Regions from separate parts of the Entomomonas moraniae genome, predicted to be linked through region 2. Evidence: riboswitches for the same ligand, from Rfam matches in the RefSeq annotation. Region 2 holds a riboswitch; each other region holds the start of a gene.
The links. A riboswitch is a leader RNA that binds a small molecule or an ion and turns the genes downstream of it on or off. The one in region 2 is predicted to bind cobalamin.

Region 1 (7,271 bases), 650 kb from region 2:
TTTAAATTCTTCACGAAGCTTTAAAACAGCATCAAAACCTGTAAACCCTTGCCCAGGATCAAATTCAGCATGTGCCCTGACATGCGTTGAACCATTTTGCACTAATAAACGAATCACTTGACGAGAGCGCTCCATAATATCGTCATGCGTAAAGGTCGGCTTCAACTCAGCAGTCACCGCAATTGCTTCTTGAAGTGTGCCGGATCGATTAGCTTTTCGGTCCATCACGAATGCTTTTTCCAAGTGTAAGTGGCTCTCAACAAAACTTGGAATTAATATATGATTATTGCCTTGAATCTCAATGTCAGCTCTAGCTTCTATTTGCTCCTTAATTACAGTAATTTTACCATCAGTAATGGCTACATCTACAAGGGGCTTTGAGTCATCAATTCTAACGTTGCGAATAATTGTATCCATCTTATTGCTCATTATTTTAACTCCTAAAATGTTAAACAAAGGCTGAAATCATTAGTAATAACACAAGACAACCCAATATAAAGGGCATGTTGCCTTTAGAAACTTGAATGATTGGAATCCTAAAGCCAGCAGATAATGCTTGCATCGTGATATTAACAAGGCTTAGTTGACTACCGAAACCAACGCCTATTGCAACCATACCAATTTGTGCAGGAGTAAAACCTAGCACCACGGTGATTGGTAAAACCAGTGTTAAAATAGACCCTACATAAGCGCCTGCCGGTACGCCAATTAAGAATCCTATTAGGACAGCCACCGGAACGACTAATGCAGTAGGTGCTAAACTTACTACCGATGCGATAGTGGTGAATGCCCCTGTTTTTTCAATCACATAAATAAAGGTTAAAAATAACCCCACAGTGAACAGGCACTTTAAAATATAGTTAGAACCATTAACCATAGCCTTGACTGAGTCATCTAAAGATAAATCACTGCATAGATAAATAAGGAAGATAGTAATCACTGTGTACATTAATGGGCCAAACACAGCTGTTTTAACAAGACCACTTGAGATAAGTAGTTGATTAATAGTTGGTCCCATGATCACAGCAGTCAGTAAAAATATAGCGGGCAAGGTTAATTTCCAAAGCTCACCTCTCGTTTTTGAGCTAAATTTTTCATCTTCTTCTGCCTCAAAAATAACTTTCATTTTTAGTGTGCCAATAAATGCAATAGCAATCGCTATCCCCACGAACAATAGCCAATAAGGTTGCATGATGGCAACATATTCTGCAATGGGGGTTTTAGAGAGATCAGAAATAACGCTAGACTCTAAAGAAGCTGGCGAAGTGGTAAAAGAGGCGGCAGCCGCAATAGACATTCCTGCAATCACATAACGGTTTGCGCCTAATGCAACAAAGGCTAATGGAGCGATAACAATGGCACTACCCCCACCTATACCCGACATATAAGTCGCTGCCGCTTGTAAGATAACAATAAAAGCGGCCACGTATTCTAAACGACCACCGATAGCACGGCGTACTAAGGTAAGCGCAGCAGTATAGCCACCTGCCTGAAACACTGCTGTTGCAATGGCTGAGTTAATAATAGGAACCGTGTTCGATAACATCTTAGGCACGGTCTCCATCATAATTCCATTAGCACCTGAGAGGCCTATACCACCAATAATCATGGCCATTATGCCGCCAGCCAGCGCCGCCACTAACATATCAACTTGTAAAAAAAGAAGCGCTAAAATCAATAACAATGGTATAACGCTAACAATTTGATAAAAGAATGTATCTGGACTACTGTGCGCGAATAAAGCCAGTACATAACAGGCTAAAATCGCAGCAAATAATCCTACTGTTTTTCGACTCATACAACACTCCTTAGAATTTGATAAACTGACAGCACTTATCAGGTAATAATTGCTATACATCACATAATTACGTGTAAAACTTTTATTTCTTATAGTACTTATTCATAAGCATAGCTTTTTGCATTAATATGGTAAAAGTCTTATTTATTATGATAGCTATTCAAAAAACTTATGGGTAATATGATACATCTGCGTTATATTCATTACTTTTTAGCCGTTGCGGAGCACCAAAGTTTTACGCGCGCTGCTGAAGTGCTACATGTATCTCAACCTGCGCTCTCTCAGCATATTAAATCCTTAGAAGAAAGTCTGGGTGTATTACTGTTTGATCGAAGTAGTAAAAATATTCGTCTCACAGATGTAGGTGAAATTTATTTTCAATATGCACAACAAGCCTCTCATCTATTAAATGAAGGCCAGCGAGCCATTCATGATATTGAAGATCTTAGTAGAGGTTCTATACGTGTTGCAGTGACGCCCAGTTTCATTACCTACTTCATTGGCCCTTTAGTGGCTAAGTTATATGCTCAGCATCCTAACATCACCGTACAGGTTCAAGAATCACCACAAGATAAAATTGAAAAAATGTTATTAAATGATGAAATTGATATCGGCATTGGGTTTGATGAAGCAAATTCATCAGGAATTTCTACCGAAAAACTCTTAACAGAGAAGCTTACTTTAGTGGCTTCCGTAGACCATCCGTTGGTAAAGAAAGTCTCTATTACGCTAAAGCAGATTGAAGATGAAAATTTTGTCTTACTAAACCCTAAGTTTGCGACCCGTACACAAATTGATCATTATTTTCGTAAGTTAGGTTTACAGCTTAAAGTCCACATGGAGGTTGACTCTATTAATGCAATTATTGCCATTGTGCAACAAACCTCTCTCTTAACTGTTATCCCCAGTAATATACCCAATGCTTATAACAGGCTTGTTGTTATTCCCTTGCTAAAACAGCCTTTAGAGAGAACAGCAATACTCATGCGCCGTAAAGACTCATGGCAATCTACTGCCCTTAAAGCTTTTATCACTTATGCTAAAAACTTAGTGTAATAGATGAATGATTAAAAAAATCGTATTCTTTTAAGCGTCGTAAACTTAGGTTCACTAATAAAAAAGATATTAGAAGTGAGCACTCTACTAATCATAGCACTTAGTTTTCTAGATTCCTGAAATGGAAAAACAACCAATGATTGACAAATTAGCCTGTATAGTTAAAAAATACTTGGCTTGAGGGTGTAATTTCTATTGAAGCCAATGAGATGGCTCTTAAGTATTGGCAGTAAGAAGTTTACGGTGTTTATATTAAGCCTAGGATCAATTCATTAGATAATGTATTGATCAAACATAATTTTTGCATAAATATCGTTAATAAATGTCAGTGTTTTATGGTCAAAGCCTTTAGCAGGTTTTAACCCGCATTTGTCTTCATTTTTCATTTTAATGATTATTCGAAACTCATGGTTCGTATTATATTGTTTTTTTAGTGATCTAATGATTTCTTTTTTGTCTGCTAATAATGAAATGAGTTGGCTGAGCTGATCGTTAATATCATGTGAGATTTCCTCTGGTGTTTCTATTATCCAGCTAGTTGCATTAGCTTTTTCGTTGTCATTGTTGATTAATGGTTGATAGGGTTTAACGTTTGATGGTTGTAGTTCTAATAAATTACTTATAAGGGTTGTATTTAAATCATGGGTATAAATTAAAAAGCAAACTTTAACAGTGGCGGAGGTTGCGAAAGGATCTTCCATTAAGTTACCTACGAGTTAATATAAAAATCTATGTCTATTTCTGCCTGAATTGAGTTAATAAAGGCAATACTACTTGTTTCAAAATAAATACTGGGTATTTCGCTGTTTTCAACGTATACAAAAAATCCAAATATGAAATTAACATCATGTAACTGCTGTTTAATAGCTAATAATTTATCTTCTTTTCCTTTAAGTAACACTATTATCTGATTTAATGAATCGTTTATATCCATTGAATCTTTCCTTGTAGGGCCTAACTCCCAGCTCGTAAACGTGTATTTATGTGTATTGTTTTGACTTATTGTATTTCCTTTTATACGCGTTTTTGTGGGCTGAATATTTAGTTGTTGACTAATTAAATCTGTATCAAATCGATCAGCTGTAATACGAAAAGTTAAACCAATATTAGTTTTATCCATAGTTCTTCAGCTATATAGAATATTAGAGTATCACTTTAGCATAGAGAGTTATTTAAGGGTATGAGGTATTAAATTTAACCAACTCATTACCTACATCAATACTTCACCACTTTTATATTTACCCTTATATAAAAACAGCATAAACTCTTAACTAACGGTAATCAAACATAGCTTAATTGCTAGGAAGCAGGTGTGAATCCTGCGCAGCCCCCGCTGCTGTAAGGTGGACGAATCTGTCATGACCACTGAGGAAACTCGGGAAGGGACGGATGAGAATGAAGCCAAGCCAGAAGACCTGTTTGATTACCTAGGATACCTCCTTCGGTGGGAAGGGTAGTCTATCGATGAAATATTTCTCCCTTTTTTTATTTCATATGTATAGCCTTATTAACACCGAGTTAGGTGTATATGTCTCTGACAAATAAGGTTATTACGATGAAAATCAAGCTCAAGCCTTTGTCACTAGTAGCCGGGGCGGCATTACTGACTCTCTTTCCTCAACAAGCGTTTGCTATGCATATTATGGAAGGTTTTTTACCGCCTGTTTGGGCGGGTGCGTGGTGGCTTATTTATGTTCCTTTTTTGATTTTAGGGCTTTTTCAGCTAAAGAAAATTTCTGCAACGGGGACGGATAAAAAAATATTGTTAGCTTTGTGCGCGGCATTCGTATTCGTATTGTCTTCCTTAAAAATGCCTTCTGTTACGGGGAGTTGTTCTCATCCTACAGGGGTTGGCTTAGGGGTAGTCATGTTTGGCCCTTGGGTTATGGCTGTCTTAGGGGGAATCGTATTATTATTTCAAGCTTTATTTTTGGCGCATGGTGGGCTTACTACTCTGGGTGCCAATGGCATGTCGATGGCTGTGGGTGGTCCGGTTGTAGGTTATGCGATTTGGAGAATAGCTAATCGATTAAAAATTCGCAAAGATGTGGGTGTTTTTCTCTGTGCTTTTACAGCTGATATCGCGACGTATTTTATTACTTCTATTCAATTGGCTGGGGCCTTCCCCGATCCTCAATTTGGTTTTATGGCCTCAGCCGCTAAATTTATGGGTATTTTCTGTTTAACTCAAATACCAATTGCAATTGCTGAGGGCTTGTTAACAGTAATTGTTTATAACATTGTGGTTGATCGTAAGATTGCACCGGCGGAAGGATTTGTGAGATGAAAAAGAATTTAATACTGTTAGCGATAGTGATCGTGATGTGTTTAATCCCATTTTTTATGCCTACCAATAAGGGGGCTGAGTTCGGCGGTTCAGATGATCAAGCGGAAGGTGCTATTAGCCAAACACATCCTGATTATAAACCTTGGTTTTCTTCTTTCTTTGAACCTGCCAGTGGAGAGATAGAAAGTTTATTATTTACTTTGCAAGGCTCTTTGGGAACCGGCGTTATATGTTATATCTTAGGCTATTACCGTGGTAGAAGGCTAAAAGATAATGCTAGAGATTGATCATTATGCCTATCAAAGCCGCTGGCGCACAGTAAACCCTTTGTTTAAAGCGGCGGCTTATATTATTTTATTATTGATAGCGTTGTGTACTTTTTGGTGGTTACAGATTGTTATTTTATTGGTCTTAGCGCCTATTAGTTGTTATGTCACTCGCATCTCTTTGGGTAAATATTGTAAATGGATGATGGTTCCCTTTTCTTTTTTATTGGTCAGTATGCTGGGTATTTTAGTGTCATTTGCTTGGGAAGCTAACTCTTTATTGGTCAGCTTCCCCGTGGGTTCGCTTTATATCGGTATTAGTGCTGACTCATTGGCTGTTGCTCAGAACGCTTTCTTTCGTAGTCTCTCTTGTTTGGCGGTTACTTATTTATTTGTATTAACAACACCTTTTGATCAGTTGATTTATATTGGTAAAAAACTGCGCGTTCCCAATGTTTTGTTAGAGACTATTTTGTTGACTTACCGCTTTATTTTTATTTTTTTAGATGAAGTTGTGGCTATCAAGCGTGCCCAAACTTTACGTTTTGGTTATATCTCTATGGCAACGAGTTATCGGTCATTGGGGATGTTAATTACGATGTTATTTAGCCGAGTGTTAAGTCGTTATAGTCAAATGACAATAGCTTTAGAGACAAAGTTATTTAAGGGTGATTTTCACCTGTAGCTGTAGGTATTGATATGTTATTGACCAAGCGGATTAGTTTTAAATATGAGCAGAATAATCAATGGGTATTAGAGGATATTAGCTTAACATTAGCCGCTGGAAAGGTTACAGGGCTAATTGGTGCTAATGGTTCGGGTAAGTCGACATTGTTTATGCTGTTGTTAGGTATTTTGAAACCTAACACAGGTGAGGTCTGTTGGGATGGACAACCGTTAAGCTATCATAAAGAGGCACTTTATCAATTACGGCAAAACGTTTCTATTGTTTTTCAAGACCCCGATCAGCAGATATTTTATACCGATATTCGCAGTGATATTGCGTTTGCTTTGCGTAATTTAGGGATGGACGAAGAGGAAGTGTTACGTCGTGTTGATAATGCACTAACCCTTGTTGATGCTCAGCATTTTGCAGACCAGCCGATTCAATATTTAAGTTATGGGCAGAAAAAACGAGTCGCAATTGCAGGGGCGTTAGTTTTAGATGCACCCTGTATTTTATTAGATGAACCTACCGCTGGCCTAGATCCTCTCGGGCGTCAGCAGATTATTGAGATTTTACAACGCATAGTGGCTGAAGGTAAGCAAGTTGTTATCTCAAGCCATGATATTGATCTGATTTATCAGGTGTGTGATGAGGTATCGGTATTACATAAAGGCCGCTTGTTAACCTCGGGCGATACGCAACAAGTCTTTTTACAAACCGAGCTTATTAAACAGGCTGGGTTAGTCCAGCCTTGGTTAGTTCGTTTACATCTTGAGAAAGAGTTGCCACTTTACCGGCGTGAGCAAGACTTTTTAGGTAGTTAACCGTGTTGATGAGGTGAGTTACGTATGATAAATGGCCATGGTGATGATCGCTACCAATACCCAAAAATTACTGCTGATTTTAGTTCTAATGTTTATCATCAACTTGATTTATCTACTTTAAAGCAAGTACTCATTGAGCATCTTAGTGATATTCATCATTATCCTGAGCCTGATGCAGGCGCTATCAGGTGTTTATTAGCCGCTCGTTATGGTATTGATGAACAATGTATTGGCGTAACCAATGGTGCTACTGAAGCGATTTATTTAATAGCTCAAGCATTTCGAGGCAGTAAAACAACCATTGTTTCCCCTGTGTTTAGTGAGTACAGCGATGCTTGTCAAATTCATCAGCACCAAGTACAGCATGTTTTTG
Region 2 (7,271 bases):
AAATTGTTGACATGCTTTTATCATGACCTCAGAAGATGCAATGGTACGGCTTAATGCCAACGCCAATAGCTCCTCAACCGTTTGATTCCAACAAGGATTAAAACGTTGTGGGATATAGCCCAATAACTGGGCACGTTGTTTATTATTGTAGTCAGCAAATGCTTTTTGATTAATCAACAATTTTGCTTGAGTATTAATTTTTTGAATGCCTGTTAAGGACTTTATCAGGGTTGTTTTACCTGAACCATTAGGACCAATTAAAGCAATAGCACCTTTTTGTGGTATTTGCAAAGCGTCAATTTGAAGGCATGTTTTATTCCCATGAGTAATGATTAAATTAGTAATATCAATCATCCTTTACTCCGTTTAGATAATAATACGATAAACAAGGGCGTACCTGCAATCGCTGTAATCACACCAAGGGGAATTTCTCCTGGAGGCAATAAGCTTCTGGCTAATGCGTCTGCAGCAGTCACTAAAATAGCACCAACAATTGCCGCTTGGGGTAATAGTTTCTTATGCTGACTACCACTTAACCAGCGTGCAATATGAGGAGATGCCAAACCAACAAAGCCAATAATACCGCCTAACGCAACAGCACAGGCCGTTATAGCAGACCCTATTAGTAAGGATACAAAAATAAAACGACTAACCGATAACCCCATAGCGGTTGCCATGTGCTCACCTAAACCTAGCAAGTCCAAACCATGAGCCAACCACAAAGCAAGAAATAACCCAGCTAGAAAGATTAGCAACGTAATCAGTATTCCACCCCATTGCAAGGGTTGAATTCCGCCCATTAACCAGCTTAACACCACTTGTAAACTGATGGTTTCATTGGATAGTGACATCATTAAAAAAGACCGTATCGCACTTAACATAGCACTAATAGCAACCCCTGTTAACAGCAGAGTAGATACATCCAAAGAACCTGTTAATCGGGCAATCGTTAAAACTAAAAAAATGGTGATAAAAGCACCTAAAAAAGAAAATAACGGTAAGCTAAAAACGATTGGAATAGCTAGCGGTACTAACAGGGCTACCGTTGCTCCGACTGCAGCCCCTCCAGATGCGCCTAACAACCAAGGGTCTGTTAATGGATTACGAAAAACGCCCTGAAAAATAGTACCACTTAGTCCCAATAAACCGCCCACAAGTGCAGCTGTTAATACCCTGGGCAAACGCCATTCGATTAAAAGTCTTGAGGCTAATGAACCATCTCCCATTACTGCTTTTATTATCTCAAGAGGAGTAGCCCATGTATGCCCCGCACAAGTGCCTAATCCAATCACTATAAACAAACAAATCAATAGTTTTAAATATAATTTCATTGCTGCCTATCCCACGCTTGGAAAATAGTAGAAAGCGCTTCAACCCCGTCAATTACCCTAGGCCCTGAAATCAATAGTTGTGACCGACTTACTGCACGAACAAAACCTGTTTGTGCCGCTTTCATACCCTCCCAACCTGCAATACTACGGCTTAATTCTAATAATTCACTATCACTGCCAGCAAATAAAATAATATCAGGATTAGCCGCTAGAATGACTTCAGGGGATACTTGATTCAGTTGTGGTAGCATAGACTCACCGTCATCAAAAACTAAACAGCCACCTGCCTTAGTAACAATATCTGCTGTATAGGCATTTACGGTAGAATAACTACGACGTGCAATCAATAACAAACCACCAATGCGACCTGTTATTAAAACCACTTTAGGGCAAGAAGAAAGCGTAGGAATAGCCGCTAATCTTTTTCGCATGGAGGCAACGAGCGATTTACCTACTTCAGGAACGCCTGTAACATGTGAAATTAATAAAATATTTTGCAAAATCGTCTCAATAGAACCGCCATTAACCACAACGCTCGCGATACCCAATCGATCTAATGGTAAAACCAACTGATGAGTAGCTTGCCTGGCTGGCGTCATAATCACTAAATCAGGGTTCTGGGCTACAATACTATCTAATGAAAACCCCAATCGTCCACCAATCTTCGGGACTTTTTTAATACTCTCAGGATAATAGGTATAACCATCAATCCCAACAATCAACCGGCTTAAACCCAATGCTGCTACAATTTCAGTATTAGAAGAAAATACGGTAACAATACGTTGTGGACGCTCTTTTACAATTACACTTCGACCTAAAGCATCCACAACTTTTACAGGAAAATCATTCGCAAAGCTAGCTGAGGCAATTAAATACCCCAGGCTAACCAATAACCAACGACATTGTTTAAAAGCGGTAAGTACTACCCACATAGATTGCTCTACCCATCATTGAGGTTCCCAACCCACCATTGGATGCAGATGGATTTAAAATATAAGGCTTTTTATCAATAGCAATAAAGAGTGGATGCTGATTTTTGTTAAACACATTATTAACTTCTGTAAACACCGATAAGTTTTTATATACTTCTACTTCACCCTTAAGATTCCATACCATAAAGGGTGATTTACGATGAATGTAGTTACTATAAGGTTCTGCTCCAGCCACCAACTTTTCTTCTGTGTCATACCAAACAGGCCCTCGTAAAATACCCGTTACTTGAACATACCAAGGATAGGTTGTTTCCTTTTGCCCAAGTCGATGTGTCAGCGCTGCCTGATATTGATACATACGTTGGACTTTGTCAGTATTACGATCTTTAGCGCCTTTATCCTTCATATGAAAGTTCCAAGCACCGTTAGCTTCAACATCCCATTGCCAATTATTTTGCCAGCCCAATAACTCATGCATCTTAAAGCGGCTATTTAATTCTAAACCTCTGACAATAACCTCATCAGAATTATTCACATAATCAGAAATATTACTATTGTTGCTACGTGGCTTTGTAATAATCCGATCTTTAATACGATTTTCAAAATAAGCAACATCAACTAGCCAATTATTACCAGAAAATACAGCACCAAACTCATACTGCTTGTTAGTTTCAGGTTTAAGACCAGGTGTGCCATAGATTTGTGAGCCCGCTAAGGTTGTATAGTCTGCCCCTAGCTCTGACGCAGTTGGCGCTCGAAAGCCTGTACCCATACTGGCTTTTAAATTTAACCAATCTGTCGCTTCAAAATTTAACCCAGTACTCCATGTGGTCTTATAATAATGTGTGCTACCCGTTAACTGATTTTTCAAATAGGGTGTTCTGTCATAATAGGTTTTACCATCCGTGTAACGAGCACCCGCTTTAAATACTAATCGATCATCTAAAAAACGCTGTGCATCTTCAAAATATAAACCATACATTTTTTCCCTTTGATTATTATCAAAAGGCGTTACTTGCGTCATGGGTGCACCATTTAATCCAAAACGATGACGGGTTGAGCGTAATTTATTTTTTTCAAAATCAACCCCTAATAGCAAGGTATTACTACTCGTTAAATCAACTTCTGGTTGAAACTTTAATCCAGCAGCCGTTAGCTTACGCTTATTGTGATCTAGACTAGTTTTAGCAGTTTGAGGAGAGGCCCACTTGAAATCATCAATATCTTCAAGCCAATAATTATGTAATTTCCACCGCAGCCGATCATCCTCTGTACCATGATGCCAAATAAGATCAGCAGAAGTATTATAACGATCTTCTTTGGCTGAATAGTTGGCTGATGAACCACGAAAACCTACATCATAAACGCCATCTTTAAGTATCGAAAAATCGATTAAATTAGCCTCATCCACTTGCCAACTTAAAGCACCATCAAAACCATGACGTTTCCAACTGGTATTGTGCTGCGTCCCTCCCCCCTTACCCGCCTTATAATCATTTTGAGTGGCTGTATTAAAACCAAAAAAACCTGTAAATTGTCCATCTTTGCTTTGCCAACCATATTCACCACTCCCAGAGGCCATACCAAAAGAACCACCTTTAAGCGTAACCTTTCCTCCTTCGGTATTATGGCCGTTTTTCATGATAATATTTATCACGCCACCAATGGCTTGACTGCCATAAATGACCGAGGCAGGACCCCTAACAATTTCAATTCGATAAATATTGCTGGGAGATATTTTTGAGAGATTAGCTGTTCCCGCTCGACGACCATTAATTAAGACCAACACTTGGCTTTTAAAATCTTTACCTTGTCCGTCTGTTGCTGCACCACGAATATTGATAGAGGTTTGCCCTGGCGTCCACTCACTAAAAAATCCTACCGCATTTTCAGCCAATAGACTGGTTACATCCGATGCGCTGGATCTTGCTATTTGTGCTTGGTCGATTACCTGCACCATTGCTGTCGCTTTTTTTAACTCTTCATTACGCGCTGAGGCACTAACAACAAAAGGATCGAGCAATAGAGAATCCTCATCACTGCGTTTAACCTCTTCCGCCCATAATGGACTTGAACAAACTAACACCATTGCATTAATAACAGCTGCCTTATTAGTAAACATAATATGATCCTTAGTAATTTACCAAACCACAAGCAGACGGTATTTGTAAAAATAAAAAATCCCGCTTGCAAAACAAGCAGGATTTTTTAAGGTAACAAATAGAATGTAACCATCATAACAATGGTTATACAAAGACTACTGTTTTCCTTCCCGCCGAAGAAAAATCAATGTATTCACACAGGTCTTCTGGCTTAGCCTCATCCTCACCTGCTCCTTCCCAGAATAATCTCCAGTGGTATATACAGGTTCGTCAGCATTACAGCAGCGGGGGCTGCGGAGGATTTTCACCTCACTTCCGAAGTCATTTTTATCAATCACTTCAATGTATTAAATACAGATTCGTAAGAAAATACTATCAGTCATTTAGGTCTATGATACTGAGCGAAGTCAAAGTATCATATTAGGACGTAAACTTTTGGGCTACGCTAACTAACTCATTTTCTGCACACAATATTAAAGAAAGCCAACACAAGAATCAAGGATGCTAAAAACCTGTTAAGAACATAATGTTATTTTGTGCTATGTTTTATAATTGCATCTATTTGAAATGATTAGTCTTAAACTAGGACAGTTCAGTGGACATAGACCTCCTTGATGAGCATATACCAAAAAACTATCTAATTAGGATTGCAAACTCAAGCTAACATTATTTCCGCTATTGGCATTTGCAGTCTCATCTCCTATCATACAAAAATCACCCCGTGCTCAGCTTAATCATTTTACATCTGTAATTATCTCAAACTATAACTTTTTAACACACGTCATCACCACTTGGTTTAATTAATAACAAATTAAGATAAAGTGATTTATATCTAAAATTTATAATTATTAATTGCCACCTATCACCTATAAAACTATACTCATATTTAATCATAATGAATTGATTTTTTGTTTGTATTATTTCCAAAGATAGATATGAAACTTTTATTTAAAGCTAACTTAAACTTAACATTTAGCTTGTTCTATAAGTCACTGCAGTAGCTTTTATGTTTCATATCACTATCAATATTAAAGCAATCAATTTTTAACGAGATCGCTGTAAGCAAAGGCCAAGCAGTATAAGGTGTTATTTTAATGAAAAAACAACGTTTCCATAGTTCATTAAAGTTTAAAAGGTATTTAAAATCTTTTTCTTTAATATTTATATCTAATACAGTTGCTTTTTCTGCTATTGGAGCCAATAGAACAGCAACGATATCTAGTGGTTCTCAACAGTTAACAGGTGCGTATGAGCTCAGTAACTCATCGCAAAGCCAAGCAACCGTAAAAATCACAGGAAATAATACCACTGTAACGGCAGGAGATGATGTCTCTATTTCTGTGACAGGGCAAGGTAATGCCATATCATTGACGAATGGTAGCTTAATCCTTGATGGAACATCTATACAAGGAAGCAATAATTCGACATTTTCTTCTTATATGGTTTCAAATACGAATGGGAACCTCAATGTATCTAATATTAGTTTAACAACTGATACAATAAAAGCCAGTGGCATAGTTACCAATGGGAGCAGCTCTGTTACAAATATAAAAGATAGCCATTTAATAGGTGGCTATACGACGGTTGAAGGAAAAAATGGTGCAACCGTAACCGTTAATGGATCACAAATTGATAGTATCGGAAATTATGGAATTATTGTTACTAATAATGCTAATTTAACGGGTGCAAACAATATCATCAATATGGACGGTGGTGTTTATTCCCAAGCAGGTATTTATGCATCAAGCAATGTTGCAAATACTCAATCGAGTGTTACGTTAGACAATACACAATTATATGTGAAGAATGGTGTTTCTGGTATTCAAGCAGAAGCTGGTGGTAAAATTACTTTAAACGACTTAGCCGTGACGGGTAATGTCAACTCAGCGGTTAGAGCAACAGATACTGGAAGTATTGAGATTCAAGATGGAACTATCATACTTGATCAAGGAGCTATTGCATTAGCTAAAGGCACAAGTGAGCAGGCAGTAGCGACTATTAAGTTAAATAACATTACAGCTGAATCAAGCGGCAATCAAAATTATTACGAGAACGATAAAAACTATGCACTCATCAATGGTAAAGCCTTTTCCAATATTATTGTTGAAGGTGGCTCATATCACTCAAAAGGACTTGAACAGCATGGTGTTTGGGCTGTAAATGATACCGCTACTATTTCATTAAATAATACCCGTGTTTCAACCGATATGGATAAATCAGTTGGTATTAAGAGTAATGGTAATATCCTTGTGAATAACACGAGTGTTACAACAGCTGGAAGTAATGCCAATGCACTTTACTCAGAAGCTTTTATTACGGCTAAGCAATTAACTATTACCACAACGGGTAGTAGTTCTTCTGCCATTGCTACTAATAAAACAGGGCAGATAGGAATTAGTGATTCTATAGTTAAAACAACAGGAAGTAATGCCTCAATTTTAGAGGCAACAAATAACTCTACTATTAAGGCACAAAATATTACAGCAACCACATCAGGTGATAATAGCCATGGAATATTAGCAAAACGTTCAGGTTATTATGATCAGCAAAACTATATAACAGTTTCTGATAGCACAATCAACGTGACAGGTAATAAAGCAGCAGGTATCGCAGCTATTAATCAATATAACTCTACAATTGATAATCAATACGTATCTGATATCACACTTAACAATACTTCTGTTACTAGCGAAAATGGAGATGGTTTGTATGTTAAAGGAATGGATGCTAATGTAAAACTCACTGATGGCTCATCATTAGCTGCCAATAATGGACGATTAATTTATGCAGAAGCACTCTCTTTTACTAATAATAATATTGTATCTAATGTTAACTTAGTGGCAGAAAGTAATAGCCAACTAGTGGGTAATGTTGATTTCCAAAAAGGTAGTACTGTTAATATGCAA
Region 3 (7,271 bases), 240 kb from region 2:
AACGCCTGATCTATTCTTTAGAAATACCAATATATTTGCAAAAACATTTAAAGACTGGCCTGAACTGTTAAATATAGGGACGGGTAAAACCTCTATCAGCAACATGCTATTGACTATTCCTTTTGATAATAAAACGTTATCTTTAGAGTCAAAAATTAATGCCAGTGGTTTGTCAGGAATTTTTGATCGAATTGAGTTTAGGGACTTATCGTGTACCGTGTTAATTAATGTAAACAACAATAAATTAGAAATAGCGTTACCCGATTTGGCCTTAACGGAAGCAAACCCTGGTTTTGACATGGGGCCATTACAATTTAACGGTGAGTATAACGCATCTATTAAAAAACCTTTAGAAGGAGTATTAAACTGGACCAAAGCAGAATTAACATTGTTTACAGGAGAAGTTTGGCTAAAACCAGGTGCATTAGACTTAGCTAAGTTACCTCAAGAGATAAACGTGCAAATCAAAAATATACAGTTAAAAGATATTTTAAAGGCTTACCCTACAGAAGGTTTAAATGGTGAAGGTGATATTGATGGTTATCTTCCTATCATTATTACTAATACAGGGCTTGATATTAAAGAAGGAAAGCTAGCTGCACGTAAAGCTGGTTATATAAAATTCAACTCTCCTGCTATTAAAGCAGTTGGTGAAAACAATCCCAATATGAAGCTTGTAACGGATGCTCTAGAAAACTTTCAATATTCAGTCTTGAGTAGCCAGATTTCGTACGATCAAGGCAATGCTATTTTAGGATTACAAATAAAAGGCAAGAACCCTGATGTCAAAGATGGACAGGCTGTTAACCTTAACATTAGTCTACAAGAAAATATTCCTGCACTAATGACAACATTACAACTCAGTGATAGAGTCAGTGATATTATCCAAAAACGGGTACAAAAACGTTTACAACAAGGGGCTAGTAAAAAATAAATAACCATATTATGATAAAACAGATGTTTTTAAATGATGAAGGGGCTTGTATGAAGGTAGGACTACTTACTTTTTTATTAGCAGTTGGTTTATTGAGTGGGTGTACTCCTACAGTAAAGGTTCAACCCTCAGACAAACCAATTGATATTAATTTAAATGTAAAAATTCAACATGATATCTATATTAAAGTTGATAAAGAATTAGATGGTATTTTTAACAGCTCAAGCGGCTTGTTCTAAGGAGACTGATCATGAGTTTACGTAAAGTGTTGACAACAGCATTATTGGCGACAACCCTTTCTTTACCTGTCGCTGCAATGAGTTTGAATGAGGCGATGAGTTCATTAGCCCAAGCTAAAAGCGCGGGACTAGTCGGAGAAATGAGCAACGGTTATCTCGGGGTAGTAAAAAATGAAGGTAGCGCTAGTGAAATTGCTCAGTTAATTAATGAGGCACGTAAAAAAGAATATCAGGCACTAGCGAAAAAAAATGGTATTACATTAAATGATATAGAAAAGATGGCAGGGCAAAAAGCACAAGAAAAAACTCCTGCTGGCCAATATATCAATATTAATAGCACATGGAAGAAAAAATAATAAAGCGACCTTAAAGTCGCTTTTTATTAAAGAAATCAGGTGTCCATGTTAACCCGACCAATACTGTAATCCCCTCTTCCCTATAACCATACGGTGTGGTTGGCATTGTCCAGTTATTAGGATCAGGTTTAAAGTTATAGGTTGCACGATAATAAGAGCGATCTAAAAGATTATCGACTTTTGCATCAAACTTTAATTCAGGTGTGGCTTGCCAACTACTACGAATGCCAAGTAACCCATAGCCAGGAATACTTATCTTATTAGCGGTATCACCATAACTAGAACTGACTAAAGACCAAGTAGCCCCGACAGTAAAATTACCTAATTGTTTATCAAGATCAACATTCAGTGTTCTACGTGCTTGATTAGGTAATGTATGCCCTGTTTTAGCATCGCGTGGATCAACCATACTCAGTGCAATATTAGCAAATAATTGGTTACTTAACTCCTGCTGTAAACTAGCTTCAAAACCATTAATTCTAGCTTTGTCGATATTTTGCATTTCAATATCACTGTACACAATAGCATCACGTATTAACGTGTGATAGAGCGACGCTTCAAAATAGGTTTTATCCGCTAACTGACTACGCCATTGCATTTCATAACTTTTAGAGCGTTCAGGCTTAAGGTTTGGATTGGCGCCCCAACCAAGTGGAGCATAAGTATCGTTGAAGGTAGGTACACGAAAGCCCTCGGCATAAGAAAAAATTAACTGGTTAGTTGAGTTAATATTAAAACCAACACTTCCATTCCATGTGTTTTTACTGCCAAACTGCTGATTTTTATCGTGACGTAATCCTACCTCAGTAAAAATTAAATCACCTTTGAAATCATATTGAATAAAACCTGCCCTATTCCAGCGGCTTGTTCTGTTGTAATCAGTACTTGCATGAAGTTTATCATTTAAATAGTCAAGGCCAAGTAATACTCTATTTTTTTCATCAAGATCAATGGTATTAAGCCATGTTGCAGAGTCACGATACGTGTTATAAACAGAGGACTCTGTTGAGAATTTATCTTTGCTCTTTAATTTATCTTCGGCATGGCCTACCTCAAGTCGAGAAGTCCATACATCATTGATATGATAATTAAGATAAGCAGACGTACTATTTAAAGCAAAAAGATTATAAGGCTTTGTAGTGGCATAAGTCATATACGTAGAGGAATCATAACGCCCATAAGGATTATCGTACTCTGACTTGCCACGCTGATCTAATGCATTAAAACCAAGTTCAATATCATCTGTTAACTGATAACTAAACGTAAAACTAAACGATTTATTACGGTATCCATCATGGTCGCTATCACTGGGGAATGAACGTCTAGTGCGATCAATACCATTAGTTTCATTCAATGCAGCATTAAGACTAAACCGTGTTTTATCAGTTCCACCCGAAAGACCTAATGCACTCTCTTGTGTCCCTCTATTACCGAATGCTACACGTAGACGAGGATTAATACCGTTCCCATTTGCTCGGCGAGTAAAAATTTGAATAACCCCACCAATAGCATCGGCACCATAAATAGCTGAGCGAGAGCCACGTAAAACCTCAACCCGCTCAATCTGATCCATAGATAAATATTGTAGAGATGCCCCTCCCGCTGATGCAGAACCAACACGTTGACCATCAATCAAAACGAGACTTTGAGCCGTTTTTGTTCCACGAATAAAAACACTGGTTACAGAGCCTCTTCCCCCTGTTTGAGTTACTTGTACGCCCGGAACTCTGTTGAGTAGGTCAGCTACACTTGATGGTTGTAATCGATCAATATCTTCACGAGTAAAAACACTCACGGCCGCATTCGTTTCTGAACGTGGTTGAGCATCACGATTTGCGGTTACAACAATAGTATCTAGCTTTAATGCATCATCTAAGGTTTCTTTTGATGTTTTTGTTTCCGCCCATGCAGAAGTAGTAACTGCTAGCATTAAAGGGATGGGGTAAAATAATGATTGCTTCATGAAAGTCCTCAAAAGTTATAAAGGCTTTTGAGGAGGGAAAAACAGGCAGCATAGAACACAGCTGCTGGTGAAACCCTCCGCTACACCAGGAGTCATTGCGCTTAATACAGATGTATTTTAGGTCGGTCTCCGGGCTTATGACCTACAGACTTTCCCTTCCCATAATTAAATTACAGTGGGTTAATAAAGTGTAGTGCTGTGTTGCTGTCAATTACCGTTGCGGGGGCAGCGTAGGATTCTCACACCTACTTCCCGTTTCCTAACGCAAAACGAGGGGCTACATTAAAATATAATGTCACAATTTACAAGTGCTACTTAATATTTATTAAGAAACCATTAAGTGTTGATAGCTAAATAGAGTTAGAACATAAGATTGAGCGAAAGACTAAATCTTATCAATGATGAAATATCTAAAATTTATCCGCCTGATTTTTTTGCTAGAAAGCCACGTTTAATCAGCTCATTCAATAAAAGCTCAACATGGTCACCCTGAATTTCAATAACTCCTTCTTTTAAAGTACCGCCAGTGCCACATTTACGTTTTAAGACTGCGGCTAGCTCTTTTAACTCTTTTTCACTAAGCGCAATTCCCGTAATTGTTGAAACTGTTTTCCCCCCCCTCCCTTTACTCTCTCGGCGAACTCGAGCGATCCCATCTCCTGATGGAATTAATGTATTACAACAGCATTCAACAACTGGTTGACGGCATACAGGGCAAGTGCGCCCTGTATCTGTTGAATAAACTAATCCACCTAAATCAGATAAAGAAGATTTCTTAGCCACAGACTTAACCCTGTTCTAATAGGCGACGTAGATCGATGATAGCAGCATTCGCCCTTGAAATATAACTGGCCATGACTAACGAGTGATTAGCTAAAAAACCAAAACCAGAACCATTTAAAATCACAGGACTCCAAACAGTTTGCTGGGTTGCTTCTAAATCACGAATGATTTGCTTAAGGCTTGTTTGAGCTTCTTTTTTAGCTAACACATCTTTAAAATCTACTTCAACTGCACGTAATAATAATGAAAGGGCCCACGCTTGTCCTCGTGCCTCATAGAAAACATTATCTATTTGAAACCAAGGTGTTTGGGTGACCTTATCTTTATCGGTTACAAAGTCGGTTGTATCTTGCAACATAGAACTAATATTTTGTTGACCAACACTTGCTGCCAAACGTTGAGACATAGAGCCTAATTGTGTTTCTACAAGCCCCAACCACGCGGCCAAATTATCAGCACGGGCATAAAATTTACCATCGGCATTATTTGGATTTAATAACTGCTTTTCATAGGCATTTAAAAAATCTATTCCTTGAGCATAACGCTCTTCAGCTGCAGGGAAAAGCCAACTCGTTGGGGCGGTGCTAAAGCTTTCGAATGCCTTTGAAAGATTAGTGTTTTCAGAAGATTGCGATTGTGATCGTGAAAAAGAACGTTGCATAGACAATGTCATATCACGTGTTTGCTTAAGAACTCCTATCTCCCAACTAGGAATATTATCTAACCATATCCCCGGAGGAAACATATCATTGGTCAAAAATCCACCTGGTTTATTAATCAATGTTGAAGATATTCTTTTTAATGTTTCAACTGTCGTAAATCCAACAGGAATATTTTCGGGAGCAATATTTAAAGAAGCTGCGGCTTGTTTTGCATTGTCTGTGACAGAGAATAAGTCAGGCTCTCTACTCCAATAAATACCTATACCAATGCAAACGAGTAAATAGATCCCTATAATACTACTCACCACCAAAAATAGCTTAGACTTTATTTTTGAAGTTTTTTTTGCAATAACATGATCCATTACATTGGTATCCGTTACTTCTTTCTTTTTAAATCCAAACATGATAATTATTCGGCCTTATCTTTATTAAACTGGGCTAATTATAACGATACATAGGCATTGACTACTACTTTATTTGTAATAAAAAAAGTCTATATTAAGTGTTAAGTATATAGCATATTTCTATTTTGTTCACGAATTAAACAGCTTTTTAGCCTATTGGATAATTGTAGTTATCACAAAAAAGAGCTAAATTTGTAGCAAAGATAGTTTTCAATATCAATTAGAAGCCATAGATTATGCTTACTGCTTTATCTTTTATATTAGTAACGTATATTGTTACCACAGTTATTGCATTAGTTATTCGAAAAAAGAATAACTTACCATGGGGCGTTTTCTTTCTTTTTAATATTGCCATTTCAATTGGTTATGTCGTCTTAAGCCTTACCATATTAGAAGAAATTATCTCTCTTCCTGCTTTAAAGACATCGGGAGGACTAAATTATTTAGAGTTAAATAAAAGTCATCTTAGCATCTTAACAATATGTTTATTAGGTATAGTGAATGCTTTCATTTCTCTTGGATTTTTTGTGTTTTTTATTTTTCGAGAGACAAAAGATTTTTAAAACTTCAGATATTAATATTTTAAGAGTCTTACCAAAATAGCATAAATACCATAATAAGCACTTAATATTCCTAAACTAATAATAAATAATTTGACAATAAACTGGCCAAACCATAAAATGCGCACTGCCTGCCTCGGTGGCGGAATTGGTAGACGCGGCGGATTCAAAATCCGTTGTTAGCGATAACGTGCGAGTTCGAGTCTCGCCCGAGGCACCATTTATAAAGTCTAGTTAATTTATTTAACTAGACTTTTTTATTTATAGGTTGTCTTTTTTCGCCTTGCTATCTTTTTAAATACACCAATTACATATTTCTGCAATGCATTTAACTGCATTATATTTTAGGTTACAAGTATTTGTATTTCTTAATTTTCCTAAAAACATCAGTGACTAAAGAAAGAGCTATAGTAGGGAACACCAATTACACTCATTGCTTTATCTTTATAATGTTGCCGATATCACTATTTTTTATAGTGTTTAATATGAGTCTAAACCAATAAAGTGACAATGTGATTTATGAGATTGATATCCTATTTCGATGTCATGATGGATGAGATAATTTGGCTAGTAAATTTTTGTTTTGTATAAAGTGATCTAAGGGGTATGACGGTATTATTTTTTACTAGTATATGATATCGTATTTTAAATGCTTAGTTTTTGATGAGATAAAAAAAAATGCATCAGACACAGCAATTTATTATAATAAATTAAATAATATTTTATCTATTTGCTAATGAAATAATTCTCATTATAGGATTGTATTAGATATAATTTTTTTACTCTAAATAAGGATATTGTCATGAGCACATGGTTAATTATCGACGATCACCCGGCTATTTGTTTCGCGATCAAAGCGATTTTGACACCTCTGGGTGATAATACCATTATAAGTGTCAGTGACGGTATCAGTGCTTTAGCACAAATTAAGGAAAAGCAGCCACAACTCATCATTCTCGATATTATGCTTAATAAAATGGATGGCCTGCAAATCCTCCAGCATCTACGTCAGTTAGAAATCCCAAGCAAAGTTATTATCTATACTAGTTTGCCAGCTGAAACTTATGCTGAAAGAGCTTTGCGAGCTGGTGCCTGTGGTTTCTTCGGCAAAGATCAAGATATCAATCAATTAGCTACTATGTGTCAACTAGTTCTTCAGGACTACCACTGTTTTCCTGACTTTATCACTGAAAAGCTATTAACTTCTTCTACACATGAGATAAATGATAAAAAAAGCATGTTGGCAAAATTATCTGATCGAGAGTTAACAGTTTTACGTTACTTATCCAATGGGCTCAGCAATAAAGAGATTGCCGACAGGCTCATACTTAGTAATAAAACCATTAGCACTTATAAGTCACGCCTGATGG

Region 1: it holds a riboswitch for cobalamin, as region 2 does, so the genes downstream of both, DM558_RS06445 (energy-coupling factor ABC transporter permease) here and DM558_RS03320 (TonB-dependent receptor plug domain-containing protein) in region 2, are expected to answer to the same signal.
Region 3: it holds a riboswitch for cobalamin, as region 2 does, so the genes downstream of both, DM558_RS04440 (TonB-dependent receptor plug domain-containing protein) here and DM558_RS03320 (TonB-dependent receptor plug domain-containing protein) in region 2, are expected to answer to the same signal.

Annotation. Positions count from the first base shown of each region.
Region 1 is NZ_CP029822.1:1,338,517-1,345,787, reverse strand. Features, by position in the region: gene DM558_RS06470 (amidohydrolase family protein) at 1-429, opposite strand, end outside; gene DM558_RS06465 (citrate transporter) at 449-1,798, opposite strand; gene cynR (transcriptional regulator CynR) at 1,979-2,854, shown strand; gene DM558_RS06455 (DUF4279 domain-containing protein) at 3,127-3,555, opposite strand; gene DM558_RS06450 (DUF4279 domain-containing protein) at 3,564-3,974, opposite strand; cobalamin riboswitch at 4,121-4,291, shown strand; gene DM558_RS06445 (energy-coupling factor ABC transporter permease) at 4,410-5,141, shown strand; gene DM558_RS06440 (energy-coupling factor ABC transporter substrate-binding protein) at 5,138-5,428, shown strand; gene cbiQ (cobalt ECF transporter T component CbiQ) at 5,415-6,092, shown strand; gene DM558_RS06430 (ATP-binding cassette domain-containing protein) at 6,107-6,898, shown strand; gene DM558_RS06425 (aminotransferase class I/II-fold pyridoxal phosphate-dependent enzyme) at 6,923-7,271, shown strand, end outside.
Region 2 is NZ_CP029822.1:691,095-698,365, reverse strand. Features, by position in the region: gene DM558_RS03335 (ABC transporter ATP-binding protein) at 1-354, opposite strand, end outside; gene DM558_RS03330 (FecCD family ABC transporter permease) at 351-1,331, opposite strand; gene DM558_RS03325 (ABC transporter substrate-binding protein) at 1,328-2,263, opposite strand; gene DM558_RS03320 (TonB-dependent receptor plug domain-containing protein) at 2,238-4,385, opposite strand; cobalamin riboswitch at 4,545-4,737, opposite strand; gene DM558_RS03315 (autotransporter outer membrane beta-barrel domain-containing protein) at 5,460-7,271, shown strand, end outside.
Region 3 is NZ_CP029822.1:928,807-936,077, reverse strand. Features, by position in the region: gene DM558_RS04455 (YdbH domain-containing protein) at 1-934, shown strand, start outside; gene DM558_RS04450 (YnbE family lipoprotein) at 985-1,173, shown strand; gene DM558_RS04445 (YdbL family protein) at 1,185-1,529, shown strand; gene DM558_RS04440 (TonB-dependent receptor plug domain-containing protein) at 1,540-3,492, opposite strand; cobalamin riboswitch at 3,596-3,793, opposite strand; gene DM558_RS04435 (translation initiation factor Sui1) at 3,910-4,275, opposite strand; gene DM558_RS04430 (DUF2333 family protein) at 4,280-5,341, opposite strand; gene DM558_RS04425 (hypothetical protein) at 5,578-5,904, shown strand; tRNA gene DM558_RS04420 (tRNA-Leu) at 6,035-6,121, shown strand; gene DM558_RS04415 (response regulator transcription factor) at 6,704-7,271, shown strand, end outside.